DNA from 3 places in the Lentilitoribacter sp. EG35 genome. Region 1 is predicted to be linked to each of the others. Evidence: predicted binding sites of a transcription regulator. Region 1 holds the regulator's gene; each other region holds the start of a gene.

Region 1 (6,923 bases):
CCAGATTTTACACACCGTGTTGCAAAGAAAGTGCATGAAGAACTTCCCGACCTTCCCATCATAAATTACGTATGTCCAACAGTATGGGCATGGAAACCGGAACGGGCGGAAAAAATGCGTGCCTATGTCAATCACGTGCTGTCTGTGTTCCCATTTGAGCCTGAGGTGGTTGCAAAGTTAAATGGTCCCCCACTTACCTACATAGGTCATCGATTGGTTGAAAATAAACAACTGAACAAAGCTCGCTCTGCTCAGAAAAAACGTAAGCTTACCGATCAAGCAAAAACCTTTCTTCTACTTCCTGGTTCTCGCAATAGTGAAATCATGCGTCTTATCGATGTCATGGGTGATGCGGCAGAGGAGTTGGCGATACAATACCCTACGGCGAAATTTGTTATTCCCACGTTAGAGCGATTTCGTGCAAAGATAGAGGATGAAACTAAAGCCTGGTCGGTTGATGTCGATATTGTTACAGGAGAGGCCAATAAATGGAAGGCGTTCGCTGAGGCTGATGCAGCACTTGCAGCATCTGGAACCATATTGTTGGAACTTGCGCTGGCGGGTGTACCTTGTATTTCGATCTATAAAACAGATATCTTGCTGAGAATGCTGTCGTATAAAATCAAAACCTGGTCAGCCGCCTTACCTAATCTCATTGCTGGTTATCCGGTGATACCCGAATATATTGACCATATGCTGCGACCAAGCGCGTTGGCTCGTAAATTGAACCGATTGGCATCTCCGACATTAGAGCGTGAGGCAATGCTGGAAGCATTTGGTCTTGTCCATCAGAAAATGAAGGTAGATAGAGCGCCAAGCGTAATGGGTGCGGAGATCGTCATTTCGCATATAAAAAAGGACGCTAAATAGCGTCCCTTAAACTTAAATTTTAGGTTAAACCTATCGATCTTTTATAGGTGTGTAGTCACGAACAGCAGGGCCTGTATAAAGTTGTCGCGGGCGACCAATACGCTGATTTGGGTCTTCGATCATTTCTTTCCATTGCGCGATCCAACCGACAGTTCTTGCAAGCGCGAAGAGCACTGTGAACATCTCTTTCGGGAAGCCAAGCGCTTTCAGGGTGATGCCGGAATAGAAATCGATATTCGGATAGAGCTTCTTTTCAATGAAGTAAGGGTCAGTCAGGGCGATCTTTTCAAGCTCCATAGCGACTTCTAGAAGCGGGTCATCCTTAATGCCTAACTCGTTAAGCACTTCATGCGTTGTTGTTTGCATAATTTTCGCACGTGGATCGTAGTTTTTGTAAACGCGGTGACCAAAACCCATAAGGCGGAACGGATCATCGCGATCTTTAGCACGAGCAACATATTCAGGGATGCGATCAACAGAACCAATTTCGGCAAGCATATTAAGCGCTGCTTCATTCGCACCACCATGGGCAGGCCCCCAAAGACAGGCGATACCAGCGGCAATACAAGCGAAAGGATTTGCGCCTGATGAGCCAGCAAGACGAACGGTTGATGTGGACGCATTTTGCTCATGATCGGCATGAAGGATGAAAATCCGATCCATTGCGCGTGCGAGAACGGGGTTCACCTTGTAGTCCTCACAAGGGACAGCAAAACACATGCGCAAGAAATTGGCCGCATAATCAAGATCATTTTTCGGGTAAACGAATGGCTGTCCCACATGGTATTTGTATGCCATCGCTGCCAAAGTTGGCAACTTAGCAATCATACGCATAGACGCGACCATGCGCTGATGTGGATCAGTGATATCCGTTGAATCATGATAAAATGAAGACATTGCACCCACACAACCGCAAAGCACGGCCATCGGGTGAGCATCTCTACGGAAACCCGTGAAAAAACGAGACATTTGCTCATGAACCATAGTATGCTTGGTCACACGGTTGTCAAAATCAAGTTTTTGTTCTGCAGATGGCAATTCGCCATGCAGAAGAAGATAACAGACTTCCAGAAAGTCACCTTCACTTGCCAGCTGTTCGATCGGGTAACCGCGGTGCAGCAGTACACCTTTATCACCATCGATGAATGTAATGTCTGAATCACATGATGCGGTAGATGTAAAACCCGGATCAAATGTAAAAGCATCTGTGTTCTTGTAAAGTGCGCTAATATCTATAACATCAGGGCCCAGAGTACCAGAGCGAACAGGGAAGTCATATTCCTTGCCTTCGAAGTTCAAGGTCGCTTTTTTATCTGTCATAATTTTTCCCTTTTGCCGTATCTTATCGCCATAGTCATGGCGAGACTTTCTGTTCTAATTATCATGTGCATTAGCTATACGATTTGCATCTCAATGCCAAGTTTTTATCATAAATATTGTGCAGTGCAATGTATAGAGCGCTTATGCAAACCAAAGGTAATGTTGACAATAGTTGGGCGTGGGTATCATTGTATCCATAAGGGAGCGGTGAAAATCGTTGAGTGGGTGCATTGTCGACCGAAGATGAAAATTATCAAATAGATAAGAGGGAGAGTGCGGACCGTAAAGTTCCTAAAAACCCTATATATATGGATTTAAATCGGTTTATACGAGGCTTGGTGACACCTGCTCCGGCGCCGCTAAAACAACCTGCAATACAAAGATGGCTGGATGAAGAAGTACATTTTGGCCATACATTTCTCTGGTTTCCAATTGCGCTCATTGCTGGCGCATATTTTAATTTCACGCGTCAAAATGACATCCCAATTGCCGCTCTTATTTTGCCCTTTTCAATTCTTTTGACAATTCGTGTCTGCATAAATGGTTTGTCTGTCCGGTCAAAATATATAGTCAGCTTGGGGATGGCATTTATTGTTGGTGCGATTGCCGTCAATTTTGAACACCGGGGTGAGTTTATTATATTGGATCAGTCCGTAACAATCAACGTCGAAGGTCTTGTTATCGCTAAAGAAATCGGGGTTAATGATATGCCTCGATATAAAATTGAAGTGGTTGATACTAGTAATCCAAGAATATTTAGGTCCCCGACTGTCATTCAACTTGTTGCACGTAGTTCTCATAAGGTTTTTGAGGTTGGGGAACCAATAAAAGGACGCGCGCGACTTTCGCCGCCGTCAGGGCCGGTTTTTCCAGGAGGCTATGATTTTTCGTCAGCAGCTCTGCAAAAAAATATTGGGGCCTATGGATTTTTTTACGGTAAACCAGAAAGAGAAGTCTTATCTGCACCTCCTAAATTGGATTTGAGAACCAAATTTCTGGTCTCGGTAAATTGGGTACGAAGCGAAATAGCATATCGAATTAGGCAACAGCTGGATGGGGATGCCGCTGGAATAGCTTCGGCGCTCATCGTATCTGATCGAAGAGCAATAAGTAAAAGTGCTGTTGAGTCTTTAAGAGCGTCAGGACTTGCTCATGTCTTGGCAATATCTGGCCTTCATATGGTACTGGCATCCGGCACTTTCTTTTTTGCACTGAGATTAATACTCAGCTTATTTCCGACACTCGTGCAGTCATTTCCGGTGAAAAAAATAGCTGCATTTGGCGCGATCATCGCTGCAAGTTCTTACCTGACTATTTCTGGAGCTCCGATCTCAGCGCAACGGGCTTGGATCATGCTGGTCATCGTATTGTTAGCAGTATTAATGGAACGACCCGCCATTACATTACGCAATGTAGCAATTGCGGCAATCGTTATAACCGTCATCTCACCATCAGCAGTGATGACACCTGGTTTTCAGATGTCATTTTCCGCTGCAGCGGCGCTCGTGGCCATTTATACAGGTTGGGCAAATTTTTCTGCAGCCTATGAGCGCTCGAGGGGAGGTATCTATGATGGCTTTATATTTCTCGTTCGGTTTTTTATAGGTCTTGCCGCAACTGCAATCATAGCTGGACTTGCAACTGGTATCTTCGCTGTTCAGCATTTCTATCAGTTCGCAGGGTATGGCGTACTAGGGAATGTTCTTGCCATGCCAATTGTCACGTTGTTGGTCATGCCACTGGCACTTCTCTCTGTGTTACTCATGCCATTTGGCCTTGAAACTTGGCCGCTGATGGCAATGGGATGGTCAATTGAAATAGTTATTATGATTGCAGAGTGGGTGGCCAGTTTAGGCAGCAATATTGCAATCGGGAAGCCGTCTCCAATCGCAAGCTTCCTAGCGTCCGTTGGTTTTGTTGTGTTTATCTGTTTCAGAAGTAAGTTGCGTTTTACAGGATTGGCTTTGATTGGGTTCTCAGCATTGGGATTGTTAATGGTAAACCCCAAAATTCCTGACATGTTGATTAGCGAAGATGGCAAGCTTGTAGGAATTCGCAAGTCAAATACAAACCAGTTAAGTATTAATCGATCACGACCATCAAAGTTTATTCTTGATCAATGGTTAGATGCCTATAAGTTTCAGATAGGTAAGCCAATACAGCTTTCTAATAAGCAGAAAGCCAAGGAGTTGCTTTCGGAGGAGGCGGTTGAATTTTGGCCCAAGTTTGATGGACTCTCAAACCAGACCGCGTTTGCGGAGTTTAAATGTGTATCGAGTCAATTCTGCTACTTTGAAAACAGCGAGGTCAAAATCGCAACAATTACAGATCAAAGATATTTAAGAATCGCCTGCGATCGCGCAAATATTGTAATCTTGTCTACAAGGCTAAAAGACGAAAACAGCACTTGCGATAAGAATGTAATGGTGCTTGATCAAAATTCACTGCGAAGAACAGGTTCTCTTGCCCTATATCGCAATCTGGACAAGACGTCTCAATCTACCCTCGATTGGAATATTGTAAGCGCCATTAACAATAGCGTTCGGCCTTGGACATCTCACCGCTATTACGACTGGCGAAGCCGCAGCTACAAAATGCCAAATGGTGAAATCGTCAAATACCATGGCCTCACTAATTTCAAGGCCAACGCACCAGAACTGAATACCAAAACTAATGATAGCGGCGAATAAGACCTACCAATTTGCCTTGAACTTTAACACGGTCAGGTCCAAAAATTCGTGTTTCATAGGCTGGGTTAGCAGCTTCCAGAGCAATTGAATCACCCTTACGACGAAACCGTTTTAGTGTAGCTTCTTCTTCATCAACAAGTGCAACGACGATGTCGCCGGGTGTGGCATGGTTGGTATCTTTAATTACGACCGTATCGCCATCAAAAATTCCAGCCTCAATCATTGAATCACCTTTGACTTCAAGAGCATAATGATCTCCAGATCCAAGCATATCAACCGGAACAGCCACATTATGCGTATTGTGTTGTATTGCCGATATGGGAACACCCGCGGCAATCCGCCCCATGACCGGAACGTTTAATGCGCCGGCATTATCATCATTGGATGCTTTAGGCTTCAAACTCTGTGTCGGTGTTCTATCTTTGCTGCCCTCAATAACGCTTGGCGTAAAGCCGCGCGGCGGAGGTGATGTGTTTTGGTAGCTCTCTGGTAGTTTTATAACTTCAAGTGCACGTGCTCGATTAGGGAGTCTTCGAATAAAACCACGCTCTTCGAGCGCTGTAATTAAGCGATGGATTCCAGACTTAGATGCTAAATCAAGCGCGTCTTTCATTTCATCAAATGATGGAGGTATACCGGATTCTTTCATCCGCTCATGAATGAAAAATAATAACTCTTGCTGCTTACGGGTCAACATATGATATACCTTTGCAAAATGAAACAAATCAAGAACAATTCTTATATGTTCTATATGTGTTCCGCAAGTGTTAAAAAACATTTAAAGAACATTGCTATGAAATTACGTGTTTCACTTGAACAAAGAGGAACATAGACGGAATACATAAATGTTATTGAACAATTGGATCATATTAGATGATGAATCTGGCAGATCCTTGGTTCAGCCGGTACATGTAGATGATTGAAAAATATAATGAATTTATAGATGATTAGTTAAAGCGAGTTGCGTAAGCCTGTTATCGCACTGTTCTATTCTTACTGAACAAGAAATATTTGGTTTTGCTTTGCAAAATTAATTCCAAATAGTTCAACTATCTAACAAGATTACGTCGCAAGTATCGCCCTTTTTCGCCGGTTTTGCATTTGGGGGGCGAATCAAAAGACCATTTGCATCGGCAAAGACACGTACCAGAGATGAATCCTGCCGAGAAAATGGGGTAGCAGTTAGGTTTCCATTTTTATCATATTCGATGCGGGCTCGCATATAATCTTGTCGGGAGGCGTTTTCCGTAAGATCAACTGTAGTTCTCGCTTTTTGGATGACTTGTGTTGCCCGGTTTCCGCTAAGCTTTCGAACAAGCGGTGCTAGAAATAAATTGGCCGTCACTAAACATGATGCTGGGTTACCCGGTAATCCCATGAAACGCATGTTACCAAGTTGGCCAAACATAAGTGGCTTACCAGGACGCATGGCGATTTTCCAAAAATTAAGCTCCATACCCATGTCGATAAGAGCTTTTTGTACCAAATCATAATCGCCAACAGATGCGCCACCAATGGTCACAAGAATATCGGCTTTGCTATCAATTGCTTTTTGCACGCGTGTTTTGATATCATCCAAATTATCGGTAGCTATTCCGAGATCGACAGCATTTGCTCCTGCGCTCGAACATAAGGCCACAACGCCATAGCTGTTAGATGAAATGATCTGGTTTTCATCTGGTGTTCCGCCCGGTTTTACGAGTTCGTCACCCGTTGCCAGAACGTAGACATCTGGTTTTTCAAAAACCGCCATATGTGACTGGTTCATACATGCAGCTAGGGTGAGGGCGGAATAGTCCAGGCGTCGAGATTTTTCCAGCAGCATCTGATTTTCATCAAAATCAACACCTTTGAGCCTGATGTGCCGATCTTTTTGTGCCGGGTCAGTAACTTTGATGACGTTTTCTGCAATGATCTTGGTGTTTTCCTGAATGAGGATCGTATTAGCCTGAGCGGGCACTGGCGCACCTGTGAAGATACGGACAGCCTCACCTTTATTTACAACACCTGTGAAACTTCGCCCTGCAGCGGATTCACCAACAA
Region 2 (6,923 bases), on a different contig from region 1:
CTGTTTCTACGTTGTGCGTGGGGCAAGCTGCTTCAATGGGTTCGCTTTTGTTATGTGCAGGCCACAAAGATATGCGCTTCGCAACACCAAATGCGCGTATTATGGTTCATCAGCCTTCAGGTGGCTTTCAAGGGCAAGCGTCAGATATTGAGCGACATGCGCAAGATATCCTGAAGATGAAACGTCGTTTGAACGAAGTTTATGTTGAGCACACTGGGCAAGATTATAAAACGATCGAGGAAACATTGGATCGCGATCACTTTATGACAGCTGATGAAGCACAGAGTTTTGGTATCGTAGATCGTGTAATCGATAGTCGTATTGCAATTGAAGGTGATAGTTCAGAAGAGTAAGGACAAAATGGCGTGAAGCTTTTTCACGCCAGAAGCCTATTAATATTAATAATAAGCGTTAAGCTTATTTTGATCTAATAACTGTTAGGCTTGTATATTAACTTGGATGTTGTTGCAGTTTTGATAAAAAAGCGCTTGAATATCCGAAGGATAGGTTGGGGTAATTCTAAATAACGGGGCAAAGCTTCATAAATAGAGTGAAATCAATCGTTTAGTAGCCGCAATTGCGGGAAGGAATACAATATGAGCAAAGTTAGTGGAAGTAATGGTGGTGATTCTAAGAACACTCTTTACTGTTCGTTTTGTGGAAAAAGCCAACATGAGGTCCGAAAGCTCATCGCAGGGCCGACTGTATTCATTTGTGATGAGTGCGTAGAGCTTTGCACCGATATCATTCGGGAAGAAAATAAATCCTCAATGGTTAAATCCAATGAAGGTGTTCCCACGCCTCAAGAAATTATGGAAACTCTTGATGAATATGTGATCGGTCAGTCAAAAGCTAAACGAGTTTTATCTGTTGCGGTTCACAATCACTATAAACGTCTTTCTCATGAGACAAAGAATGGTGCAGACATAGAGCTAGCAAAGTCTAATATCCTGCTTGTGGGTCCGACTGGGTGCGGTAAGACGTATCTTGCGCAAACACTTGCTCGGATTATTGATGTCCCGTTTACAATGGCAGACGCAACAACGCTTACAGAAGCAGGTTATGTTGGTGAAGATGTCGAAAATATTATTCTTAAACTTCTTCAATCTGCAGATTATAATGTAGAGCGTGCACAACGCGGTATCGTTTACATCGATGAGGTCGATAAGATTTCGCGTAAGTCTGATAATCCTTCCATTACTCGAGACGTATCGGGTGAGGGCGTGCAGCAAGCGCTTCTAAAGATTATGGAAGGCACAGTTGCATCTGTTCCACCACAAGGTGGTCGTAAGCATCCACAGCAGGAGTTCTTGCAAGTTGATACGGTCAACATACTCTTTATTGTAGGTGGTGCGTTTGCGGGCCTTGATAAAGTGATTTCAGCTCGTGGTGATAAGACGTCAATTGGATTTGGTGCAAAAGTTGAAGCGCCAGATGAGCGCAGCGTTGGTACGGTTCTTCAAGATCTTGAGCCGGAAGATTTGGTGAAATTTGGTCTTATTCCGGAATTCATTGGTCGTTTGCCAGTGATTGCCACGCTTGAAGATCTTGATGAAGATGCTTTGATCCAAATTCTGAGTGAACCAAAAAATGCTCTTGTAAAGCAGTATCAGCGACTATTCGATATGGAAGATGTCGAATTGACTTTCCACGAGGGGGCTTTACGTGAAATTGCGAAGAAGGCAATTATGCGAAAAACCGGTGCACGTGGCCTTCGTTCAATCATGGAGATTATTCTTCTGGATACGATGTATGAATTACCGGCGCTTGAAGGTGTTCGTGAAGTGGTGATTTCTGATGAAGTGGTGATTGGCAACGCCCGTCCACTGTATATTTATTCTGAACGTAATACAGAAGCCGAAAACGCTTCTGCATAGAAAAAGAAGCGTTTTTTGCAGATTTTGAGCCGTCGCAAGGTTTGCGACGGCTTTTTTGTATAATCTGCGTTAAAAGCGGAGAATGATGGTGTATTCGCTCGAATCAATCTATGAATAATCAATAGTTTAATTCTGGTTTTAGGAGCGCTCCATCTTGAAACGATCAATGGGTGTTCTTAGTTATAATTGTTGGCTCCGTTTGAGCCCAGTAAATTACCTATCCGCAGCGCAACATTAGTAAACGCGCGGATATCTGAAAGGAACTTGTATGACTGAAGAGATCAATCCGGAATCCCAAGCATTGGATAATAAGGTCGGTGACGAAAGTTTCCCGTTATTACCGTTGCGAGATATTGTGGTGTTTCCGCATATGATCGTACCGTTATTTGTGGGTCGTGAGAAATCTATAACTGCGCTTGAAGAGGTTATGGGATCTGATAAGAAGATCCTTCTTGCTACTCAAAAAGATGCTGGTGATGATGATCCAGATCCAACGGGCATATTTGAGATTGGCACAATAGCACACGTCCTACAGTTACTTAAGCTTCCCGATGGGACGGTTAAAGTACTTGTTGAAGGTAAGGCACGTGCCGAAATTAGAGAATTTACGAAGACCGAGGGCCATTTTGAGGTTATTGCCGACGAGCTAATAGAACCCGAAGATGATTTGGTTGAAGTTGAAGCGCTTTCGCGCTCAGTTGTGTCTGAATTTGAAAATTATGTGAAGCTTAACAAGAAAATTTCGCCGGAAGTCGTAAGTGCTGCTGGCCAAATTGATGATTTTTCTAAACTTTCTGATACCATCGCGTCGCATCTTGCTATAAAAATTGGTGAGAAACAGGATATGCTCAACACGATTAGTGTGAAAGAGCGTCTTGAAAAATGCTTTGGCTTTATGGAAGGCGAGATATCAGTTCTTCAAGTTGAGAAGCGTATTCGATCGCGTGTTAAACGCCAGATGGAGAAAACTCAGCGCGAGTATTATCTGAATGAGCAGATGAAGGCTATTCAGAAAGAACTTGGTGAAAATGAAGAAGGTGGTGATGAGCTTTCAGAATTGGAGACGCGCATTGCTAAAACCAAATTCTCTAAAGAAGCGCGCGAAAAGGCCGATGCTGAGTTTAAAAAACTCCGTCAGATGAGCCCAATGTCTGCGGAAGCGACAGTTGTTCGAAACTATCTTGATTGGTTGCTTGGTTTGCCGTGGGGAAAATCATCACGTATCAAGGTTGATTTGAATAAAGCTGAAAAGATTCTTGATGAAGATCATTATGGTCTTGAAAAAGTCAAAGAACGCATAATCGAATATCTTGCGGTTCAAACCCGGACGGCAAAAATTAAGGGACCAATCCTTTGTTTAGTTGGTCCTCCAGGTGTTGGTAAAACGTCACTTGCAAAATCGATCGCGAAAGCGACAGGACGCGAGTATGTTCGCATGGCACTTGGTGGGGTTCGCGATGAGTCTGAAATTCGTGGTCATCGCAGAACATACATAGGTTCGATGCCAGGAAAAATCGTCCAATCGATGAAGAAAGCCAAGAAGAATAACCCACTATTTTTGTTGGATGAAATTGATAAGATGGGTAATGACTTCCGTGGTGATCCATCATCAGCATTGCTTGAAGTACTTGACCCTGAACAGAATTCTACATTCATGGATCATTATCTTGAAGTTGAATACGATCTGTCTAAAACGATGTTTGTCACAACGTCGAATACACTCAACATTCCTGGTCCTTTGATGGACCGTATGGAAATTATTCGTATCGCTGGTTACACAGAGGACGAGAAGCTAGAAATTGCACGTCGGCACTTGTTGCCAAAAGCAATCCGCGATCATGCGCTGGCAGAGGATGAATTTTCGGTCTCTGACAAGGCGCTGCTTCAGATTGTTCGAGCATATACAAGAGAGGCAGGTGTTCGTAGTTTAGAGCGTGAGTTGTCTAAACTTGCACGTAAAGCTGTCACAAAGATCTTGAAAACAAAAACTAAGGTCATTGATATAGCTGAGGATAACCTTACTGAATTTCTTGGGGTTCCTGTTTTCCGACATGGCGAGGCGGAAGGTGAAGATCAAGTTGGTGTCGTCACCGGTCTTGCGTGGACAGAAGTTGGGGGTGAATTGCTCACAATTGAGGGTGTCATGATGCCTGGTAAAGGTAAGATGACAGTCACTGGAAATTTGAAGGACGTCATGAAAGAGTCGATCTCTGCCGCTGCTTCCTATGTTAAATCACGTGCTGTAGATTTCGGTGTTGAGCCTCCAATGTTCGATAAGAACGATATTCATATGCACGTCCCAGAGGGCGCAACACCAAAGGATGGCCCTTCTGCTGGTATAGGTATGGCTACAGCTATTGTTTCTATTATGACTGGAATACCCGTTCGCAAAGACATTGCAATGACCGGTGAGGTCACATTGAGGGGCAGAGTGTTGCCTATTGGTGGCTTAAAGGAGAAACTCTTGGCGGCTCTGCGGGGTGGCATCAAAACCGTGTTAATCCCAGAGGAAAATGCAAAAGATTTGGCTGATATTCCTGATAATGTGAAGAACGAAATGGATATTATTCCTGTTTCCATGATGGATGAAGTCATTAAAAATGCACTTCTTCGAGTGCCAGAGGCAATAGAATGGACGCCACCTGCGGAGATCGCTAGTGGTACTGATTCTACTACAGGTGCTGTAGCGCACTGAATTATTTATACATATTAAGTAGAAAGGCCGGATTTCCGGCCTTTTTTTATGGGGAATATAGCAATTTTTGTAAAATACTTGTCTATTAGGTCACTAGAATTCTTGTGTAGGGCCTTGGAATAGATAAACTCTCGGCAGTTATTAACTGAGTCGTCTGATGCGATCGAAAGGGATTGTTATGAATAAAAATGAACTTGTATCAGCTGTTGCTGAAAAAGCTGGTCTAGCAAAAACAGAAGCTGCAGCAGCAGTTGAAGCTGTTTTCGGAACAGTGACTTCTGAGCTTCAAGCAGGTGGCGACGTGCGCCTAATTGGTTTCGGAAACTTCACAGTAGGTCATCGTGCGGCTTCTAAAGGTCGTAACCCATCTACAGGTGCTGAAGTTGATATCCCTGCGAGAAACGTTCCAAAGTTCTCTGCTGGTAAAGCTTTGAAAGAAGCCGTAAACAATAAATAATTTACTATATCTGTAGAACCCTTGAGCGAACCGTTCAGGGGTTTTATTTTATTTGACAATGGAACAAAACTAGAACATAATAAAAACAATTAGTGAATTGGAGTATGTTATGACCTATTTTATGCGTGATTGTGCAGCCCTTTTATCTATTTCTATGTTTATCGGTAGTTGTTGTGTCCTTTTGTCTTCGTTTTAAAAACTGTGAGGCATTCTTATTTTAGCTTCTCTATCGTCTCTCATTGTTCGATAATGGGTTCTGCTGTCTAACGCAGCATTTGTTATCGATACTCAGAAGTGGTGATACTTAATATGAGCTCTCCAAACTTTGTAAATCTTAGAGTTCATTCAGCATATTCTTTGCTTGAGGGCGCGCTTCCTATAAAGACGCTGCTGAAAGCTGCTATAGACGATAATCAGCCAGCGCTTGCTATCACAGATACCAATAACCTGTTTGGAGCGCTTGAATTTTCCATTAAAGCGACTGGAGATGGTATTCAGCCTATTATTGGCTGCCAGCTTAGCATCGATATGGAAGATGCGGAGGAAAAAGAGCCGAAGCAAGGTCGTGAATATCTACGCGAATATCCAACACTTGTTTTTTTGGCTGCAACGGATCAGGGATATTCAAATCTTGTTGAACTTCTTAGCCGGGCTTATCTGCATGGTTCTGATGATGAAGCCACACATATTATGTTTTCATGGTTGGAGGGTCGTACAGATGGTCTGATTGTTTTATCGGGTGGTGCCTTTGGCCCGATCAATCTACCACTGAAAGAAAACAAGCCCAAAGTTGCTGAAGAACGGTTGCGCCGCTTAGAAGCATTGTTTCCCGATCGATTATATATGGAATTGCAGCGTCAGCGCGGCTACGACAGGTCTCTGGAAGCTCGCATTGTAAACCTTGCTTATGATCACCGCCTACCACTCGTTGCCACGAATGAAGCTTTTTTCCCTACTCAAAATGATTTTGATGCCCACGATGCTCTGATGGCAGTCGCGCATAATACTGTTGTTGCCGATGATAATCGGTTTAGGCTCACCGAGGATAATTATCTTAAATCTCGGGATGAGATGGTTCAGTTATTTTCTGATATTCCTGAAGCTATCGCAAATACGGTTGAAATTGCAACTCGATGTTCCGCGATACTTACTGAACGTGATCCGATCCTGCCTCGCTTTACAGGCAATGATGGTGGTGAAGATGCCGCGTTAAAGGCAGAGGCAGACGAGCTTCGTCGGCAGTCAATTGAGGGCCTGAAGATGCGCCTTGAGGATTATGATTTGCCTCCTGGTTATACGCTTGAAGATTATCAGGATCGGTTGAAGGTTGAGTTAGATATTATCGACGGGATGAAATTTCCCGGCTATTTCCTGATCGTTGCTGATTTTATTAAATGGGCAAAAGATAATGATATTCCCGTTGGGCCAGGGCGCGGTTCTGGTGCTGGCTCGCTTGTTGCCTATGCTTTGACGATTACAGACGTTGATCCCTTGCGCTTTTCACTTCTGTTTGAGCGGTTTTTGAACCCTGAGCGCGTGTCTATGCCCGATTTTGATATCGATTTTTGTCAAGATCGACGCGAAGAAGTGATTAAGTATGTTCAGCAGAAATATGGCCGTGAACAAGTTGCCAGTATCATTACCTTTGGTAGCTTACAGGCGAGGGCGGCTTTGCGCGATGTAGGCCGTACCCTACAGATGCCATATGGCCAGGTTGATCGTATTTGCAAATTGGTTCCCAACAATCCAGCTAACCCGACACCTTTGCATAAAGCTATTGAAGAAGAGCCAAAATTTGCAGAAGCCGTTGAAGAAGAGCCTATCGTTGGTCGCCTATTGGATATTGCTCAGAAGCTAGAAGGGCTTTACCGTCACGCATCAACACATGCTGCAG
Region 3 (6,923 bases), on a different contig from region 1:
ATCAGTGCAGTCGCTTGAGATGGAATCTGTTCGAACGCAGAAGGAATTGCGGATATTCTTACGTGATAGTGCTGCCTTAAGTGCTGTCACCGCCCATCTTAATACAAAGGGAAGCGGGCAGGTATCCTTTATCGTGATTAAGGATCAGGGTGATCGTGAAATTGAAATTGAACTTCCAGAGAGATATAAAATCTCACCGGAAATTGCAGCTGCCATGAAATCAGCTCCAGGTGTTGTGGATGTCGAGCTGGTTTAAGTTTATTTACCGTCAGATCTTGGTTTGCTCTTAAACGTATAACCCGTTTGCACAATATCAACACCAAACTTTGCTCTCATCTTATCGATAGCACCTTCGGCTTCGGCACGTTTTGCTGCCTGGATATCAACAAGATCAGTAGGGTCTGCTTGTTCTGGATCGCAAAGGTCATTGACGCCAATTCCAAGTAATCTGAATTTGGTGCCGTCTGTCTCTGCTTTTAGCAATTCCAAACCATTTCGAAATATTTTATCCGCCAGCATGGTGGGATCAGATAAACGGCGATTGCGTGTTCTGGATTTGAAATCATTTGTTTTAAGCTTTAAAACCACTGTATGACCAGCGATTTCAGATTTTTTAAGCCTTGCGGCTACCTTCTCACTAAGTGAACGTAAGATAGGTGCTAGTTTATCGAGATCTGAAACATCATTGAAAAATGTTGTTTCAGACGATACGCTTTTTGCTCCAGAGTTGGGGCGAACACTTCTATCATCTATACCCCGTGCTAGATTATAAAGACGCGCCCCCATAATTCCATAGGAACGTAGGAGATCTGCTTTCTCCATGGTTTGGAGTTGTCCGATCATAGTGATATTGTCTTTTGCAAGTGTTTTGGCAAAGGCTTTTCCCACTCCCCAAATCTTGGTCACTGGTAAGTTCGCCAAAAAATCAATCGCCTCTTCTTTTCCAACAACAAAAAAACCGCGGGGTTTATCCTGGTCTGAAGCAACTTTTGCCAGATATTTGCAATAAGACAGGCCAACGGAAACACTTATGCCGACTTCATCTTCTATTTTTCTGGAGAATCTGGCAAGCGTTTCTGCTGGCGGCATACCATGCAAGCGTTCAGTCCCGGATAGATCAAGAAAAGCTTCATCAATCGAAATTGGTTGAACTAGTGGTGTGAGTTCCTGCATTAGATGCCGGACTTGTTTTCCAACCTTGGCATACTTCTTCATATCTGGGGGGATAACAACTGCATCTGGACAGGCATCCAACGCTTTAAACATCGGCATTGCAGAGCGTACGCCGTGAATTCGTGCCACATAGCAAGCTGTGGAGACAACGCCGCGCTTGCCGCCACCTATAATAACAGGTTTATCTGCAAGTTCTGGATTATCCCTTTTTTCAACTGACGCATAAAAAGCGTCACAGTCTATATGTGCTATGCTTAGCTGAGATAGTTCTTTATGCCGAAGAATTCGAGGACTGCCACAAGATCTGCAGCGCTTCCGTTCAGGTGAGGCTTTTGTAAAGCAATCACGGCAGAATCCTGAGAGCAGCATGGAAGCACCTAAAAAGAACAAAGATCGAACACTTTGACTTTAGACGGAACTCAAGGAGGGCTCAAGTAAATAGTTGAAGTAGATTTATGCGGTCCTCATCTTAAATTTTGCTGACTATGAAGTCTTTGATCTCCAGCCAATTTGCAGCTTCAAAAGTGCCTGAAGTTACTGCAGGCGATATCGCTTTGAATTCATCATTAGCCATTATGTGGATTGAGTGTGTTTCAGGTGAATGTTCTTTGCTTGATTTATGATTATAAACCATGTCATCGATAAAAAACGAGGCATGTTCATTGTAAGAAGTTAGCTGTTTGATGAGTGGTCCTTTTGCGCCTTCGGCAGCAAAAAGCGGAAAGGGCATGTCAAATGAATCTAATAATTCACGCCTTTGCACGTAATATTCAGGTGGCATTGCCGTCAGAAACACAATATTTGCAGTTGTAGATAGCTCATGAAGCGTATTTGCTGCTGTGGGAACCGCTGTTTGCCATGTTAACTGATTTGCATAAAGCTCATTAATCATATGGCTAACGGTTCGATCGTCGACTGCGCCCCCCGTATCTTTTGCAATTATATTTCCATGCAGAGCAAAGCTATTGCTGACTAGATCTAGGTTTAGAGAATTAAGGAAGTTTCTAAACGGCGTTAAAAACTCAATCACAACCTCATCCACATCACATATGATGGTTGGTTGATTATTTAGTTCACGTCTAAGATCCGCAATATTTAGCATCTACCAACCATTGTTAACTTGTCCGCCAAGTGATTGGAATGCTCGGGCTACATCTTCTGGTCTTTCATTCTGGGCTGAGCAATAGTTCAATAGCGTTGGCTCATGGTTCATAATAAAACCGAGAACGCCGGCAAGAAAGCCTTGTTCCTGTGCTGCTTCCCTTATTTGGGAAGGATCTAAACCTGATAGATCAACAAATCGGTTAAATAGCTCGGGATCGGTTGCGATCCAGCTTAGCACATCGATTGCGATACTCTCTGCTTTTTCCAATTACGAATTCCTTAATGCTTTGGCGAGAATTTTGAGTATAAATTACCATTTCTTCAACTAAATCGCGCTAGGATGCAATGGAATTGGGAACGAGTTTGATTGTTTTGGGCAAATAAATGACGAAAAAAGTTATGATTGTTGAAGATAATGAGCTGAATATGAAGCTCTTTACTGACCTCATCGAAGCGTCTGGATACGAAACAATTCAGATTATGAATGGACTGGAAGCGGTGGAACTTGCCAGAGCTCACAAGCCTGATCTTATCCTAATGGATATTCAATTGCCGGAAGTCTCTGGTCTTGAGGTCACGAAGTGGCTCAAGGATGATGATGAATTACATAGTATTCCTGTTATCGCTGTCACGGCTTTTGCCATGAAAGGCGATGAAGAGCGCATTCGTCAGGGTGGTTGTGAAGCATATATATCGAAACCAATTTCAGTGCCTGGATTTTTGCAGACCATTAAAAGTTTTCTAGATAATAAAGCTGCCGAGTAAATAGTATGACCGCACGTGTTTTAGTTGTTGATGATATTCCGGCGAATGTGAAATTGCTAGAGACACATCTGTTGGCCGAATATTTTGATGTATTGACCGCTGAAAATGGCCTTTCTGCATTGGAAATTTGCGACAAAACGCAAGTCGACTTGATATTGCTCGATATAATGATGCCCGGCATTGATGGTTTTGAAGTGTGTCGCAGGTTGAAGGCAAATCCAAAGACCACACATATCCCAGTGGTGATGGTCACCGCGCTCGATCAACCGGAAGATCGTGTTGAGGGTTTAAAATGCGGCGCAGATGACTTTTTGACTAAGCCAGTTAATAATATGCAGCTAATGGCGCGTGTGAAAAGTTTACTGCGTTTGAAAATGCTTACGGATGAGCTTCGCGTTCGCGCCGGAAATAATTTGGTGATAGATGATGTTGATGAAAAACCTTTGAATAAAAGCGGGATTGACGAGAAAGGCATGACGTTACTTGTCGATGGTCGCGTCAATTCTCAGGACCGAATAACACGTGCTATATCTGGTATCGCAGATGTTGATATTATTTCGGATGCTGAAACAGCGCTTTTTCATGCTGGTGAAAATCCATATGAGCTTATTATAATCAATGACAACTTGCCCGGTGTTGATCCCTTGCGAATATGTTCGCAATTGCGGTCACGGGAAATTACGAGATTTGTACCTATTCTTGTCATCTTGCAGACTGGCGACGAACCAAAAGTAGTTCGTGCTCTTGATATCGGGGTAAATGATTACATTCTACAACCGCTAGACCCAAATGAGTTATATGCCCGTTCACTAACGCAGATTAAGAGATCTCGATTTAGCGAGAAACTGCGTGAGAGCCTGAATAAATCTGTCGAACTTGCTGTAGTTGATCCGTTGACCGGTTTAAATAATAGACATTTTCTCGATGCTTATATGGGTAAGTTAATAGCCAGAGCTAAACGGCGAAACACACCTATTTCGATGCTTATTACCGATATTGATAAGTTTAAGAATGTGAATGATACTCATGGTCATGATGCCGGTGATGAAATTTTGCGAGAGTTCGCTCGCAGGCTCCGTGCCTCTGTGCGTGGTGCTGACCTTGCATGCCGCTTTGGTGGTGAGGAATTCGTGGTCCTTATGCCAGATACGACCGCGGAGATGGCTGCACAGATTGCTGAGCGTCTTCGTGCAGCAATTGAAACATCGGCATTCAATTTGCCGGGTGATACAGGGCAGCTAGAACTCACTACGTCGGTAGGTGTTACGAACTACGATCCAGAGCAGGATTCAAGTGAAACGCTTATTAAGCGTGCGGATGATGCGCTCTATAAAGCAAAATCTGATGGGCGAAACAGAGTTGTTTTACAAACTGTCGCCTAACTGAAAAATCATATTTTGATACCATTTTGTAGCAATATACGTTTTCTGTTTATTGTATTGAATAGTAACTCATTGAATTTATGTAGAAAATTTACGTTCAGGCGAAAAACTTGATTAAAGTACAATTTTAGGCAATGATTGTACTAATTGTATTGACGAGTAAAACCATTTTGTAACTTTAGATACCCCATGATGTTCAGGTCCGCCGCATCTCCTGGGTCGTGGGGTGGTCGGTCAATATACAGCTTCTCGTGGCCTCCTCGTACCACTTCTGTTGTGTTGGCCGACCCACAAATAAACCCGCTTGTCTTGCAACAAGCGGGTTCTTCAATTCAAAACTGCAAAAAAATTAGATTACTTAATCTTAGCTTCTTTAAATTCAACGTGTTTACGCACGACTGGATCGTATTTAGTTTTAACCATTTTTTCAGTCATTGTACGGCTGTTCTTCTTGGCTACATAGTAGAAACCAGTGTCAGCAGTTGACTGCAATTTAATTTTAATTGTTGTTGCCTTGGCCATTGGGGCTACCTTCTTTAAAAAAAATGATGCCGTGGGGATTCTTCCATCCACGGCAAACTTGACGCGAAATTACAAATCGCTGGCTAAAAGTCAAGTCTATTATACAATCTTATGCTCAAAAATGGCAAGATTACCAAGGATTGCCAAAACTGCCCAAATTCAAAACGTCATTTATTGGATATATGCAGCGTTTTCGTAGTGTGGGGGAGTGTGCGGTCTTCATTGAGTGAATGTCTGAGGTGGTTTAATATTCGTGCTGTTATGTCCGGAAAATCCAGATTCTGTGGAGATTGTACATCGACCCATTGCAATTCTGTTAATTCATTACTGTCTTTTAATGTCGACAGATCCATTTCAACTTCATCGCAGAAACAGGTAAAAAACCGTGTGTCGTAACGACGATTCTGGCCAAGCGGGGTAATGGCGCGAGCAATATATCTTAAATGTGACAGGTCAAATAATTCGCCGTTTTTTGATAGATGGAGTGATGTTTCCTCATGAAGTTCTCTGGCCGCAGCGATCGCTAAGGAATGAGCTGTCGCGTGTGAAAATCGGCTATGGGTGCGTTCCATAAGCTTGGACACAACTGCTTCATTCAGTCGTGTGTCAGATTTAACCCGCCAATCGCTGCTATCTTTTCTTCCACCGGGAAAAACAAAGACGTTTGGCATAAAGGCGTGTTTAGATGAACGTTTACCCATCAAAACCGCAGGACGTTCTTTGTCTCGGTCTAAAAGCAAAAGAGTGGCTGCGTCTTTAGGTTTCAATGGGATATCACTTTTATACTTGAGTTAAACTACTTAGGGTCATCATAATCTGGTTTTTCACCAAACCCATGCATACGTAGTGCCCATTGCAAGCCAACAACAGCACCCTTTACGGGCTGTAATAGCAGAAGGGATGAAATAGCCGTGATTGGAATCCAAATGAGGAGGTGTTGCCATACTGCGAGCTGATAGCTCATTTCCGCAAACATAAAGCCAGCAACGACGATATGACCAATAATCATAACAACAAGATAGGCAGGCAAATCATCTGCACGATGATGGTGCAAATCTTCACCACAATTACTGCATTGATTTGTGACTTTTACATATTTATCAAAAAGACGGCCTGTACCACATTTTGGACAACTACTTTTAAAACCACGCTTCATTGCGAGTGAAAGAGGGCGCTCGAACTGCACCACTTCATTTTGATATACTTCAGTTTCAGACATCAGAAATTACCTTCTGCGTTTTGCTTTGCGTGGTGGACGGGTTCCAGCTTTTCGACCTTTCTTCGTTTTATGAAAAGATCGCGCTCCCATTGGCATTTTCTCGCCCTTGCTCAGCATGTCAAATCTTAAAGCTCCGGCAAGTGGAACAGCTTCTACGAGCTTTACATCCACTTGATCACCTAAACGGAAACCGAGGCCACTTCTATCACCAACCAAGGCTTGATGCGCTTCATGGTAGATGAAGTAATCAGTTCCTAATTTGGATATGGGTATAAAACCATCTGCGCCGTATTCTGGCAACGAGACAAATAGTCCTGCTTTGGTCACACCTGCGATTCGGCCAGTAAATTCATCTTCTATCCTGTCGGCAAGATAATGTGCAATGAGGCGATCTTGAGTATCGCGCTCGGCACTGGATGCCCGTCGTTCAAAATCAGAAATATCTCCCGCAATCGTATCAAGTATTGCCTCTTCATCAGGTGTTATTCCGCCTTGACCAAGGTGATGGGATCCAACAAGCGCGCGGTGAACAATAAGGTCAGCGTAACGGCGAATTGGGGATGTAAAATGTGCGTACTTTCGCAAATTTAGACCAAAATGCCCTTGATTATCAGGATTGTACACAGCCTGACTTTGCGAGCGAAGGACCATTTCATTGACCATTACTTCCGTAGCTTTACCTTTTGCTGCGGCAAGAATACCGTTGAAATGATTGGCTCTAAGATTTCCACCCTTAGCAAGTGGGATATCTAATGTTT

The links. The regulator LexA, encoded in region 1, represses DNA repair genes until DNA is damaged. The targets are predictions, from matches to a motif close to TGTTCNNNNTGTGTTCNG.
Region 2: the regulator LexA is predicted to act here: its motif matches at 5,089-5,106, upstream of dnaE (DNA polymerase III subunit alpha).
Region 3: the regulator LexA is predicted to act here: its motif matches at 1,556-1,573, upstream of AB2J24_RS03685 (DNA polymerase IV).

What each region holds. Positions count from the first base shown of each region.
Region 1 covers NZ_JBFNGQ010000005.1:70,219-77,141, forward strand. Annotated here, with positions in the region: gene lpxB (lipid-A-disaccharide synthase) at 1-870, shown strand, start outside; gene gltA (citrate synthase) at 901-2,190, opposite strand; gene AB2J24_RS10470 (ComEC/Rec2 family competence protein) at 2,421-4,880, shown strand; gene lexA (transcriptional repressor LexA) at 4,861-5,577, opposite strand; gene glp (gephyrin-like molybdotransferase Glp) at 5,926-6,923, opposite strand, start outside.
Region 2 covers NZ_JBFNGQ010000001.1:786,646-793,568, forward strand. Annotated here, with positions in the region: gene AB2J24_RS03660 (ATP-dependent Clp protease proteolytic subunit) at 1-353, shown strand, start outside; gene clpX (ATP-dependent Clp protease ATP-binding subunit ClpX) at 597-1,877, shown strand; gene lon (endopeptidase La) at 2,146-4,572, shown strand; gene AB2J24_RS03675 (HU family DNA-binding protein) at 4,751-5,029, shown strand; gene dnaE (DNA polymerase III subunit alpha) at 5,339-6,923, shown strand, end outside.
Region 3 covers NZ_JBFNGQ010000001.1:795,184-802,106, forward strand. Annotated here, with positions in the region: gene dnaE (DNA polymerase III subunit alpha) at 1-256, shown strand, start outside; gene AB2J24_RS03685 (DNA polymerase IV) at 259-1,542, opposite strand; gene AB2J24_RS03690 (hypothetical protein) at 1,643-2,275, opposite strand; gene AB2J24_RS03695 (DUF3572 domain-containing protein) at 2,276-2,545, opposite strand; gene AB2J24_RS03700 (response regulator) at 2,662-3,042, shown strand; gene AB2J24_RS03705 (PleD family two-component system response regulator) at 3,048-4,424, shown strand; gene rpmG (50S ribosomal protein L33) at 4,779-4,946, opposite strand; gene AB2J24_RS03715 (NUDIX hydrolase) at 5,114-5,713, opposite strand; gene AB2J24_RS03720 (DUF983 domain-containing protein) at 5,743-6,165, opposite strand; gene rnr (ribonuclease R) at 6,172-6,923, opposite strand, start outside.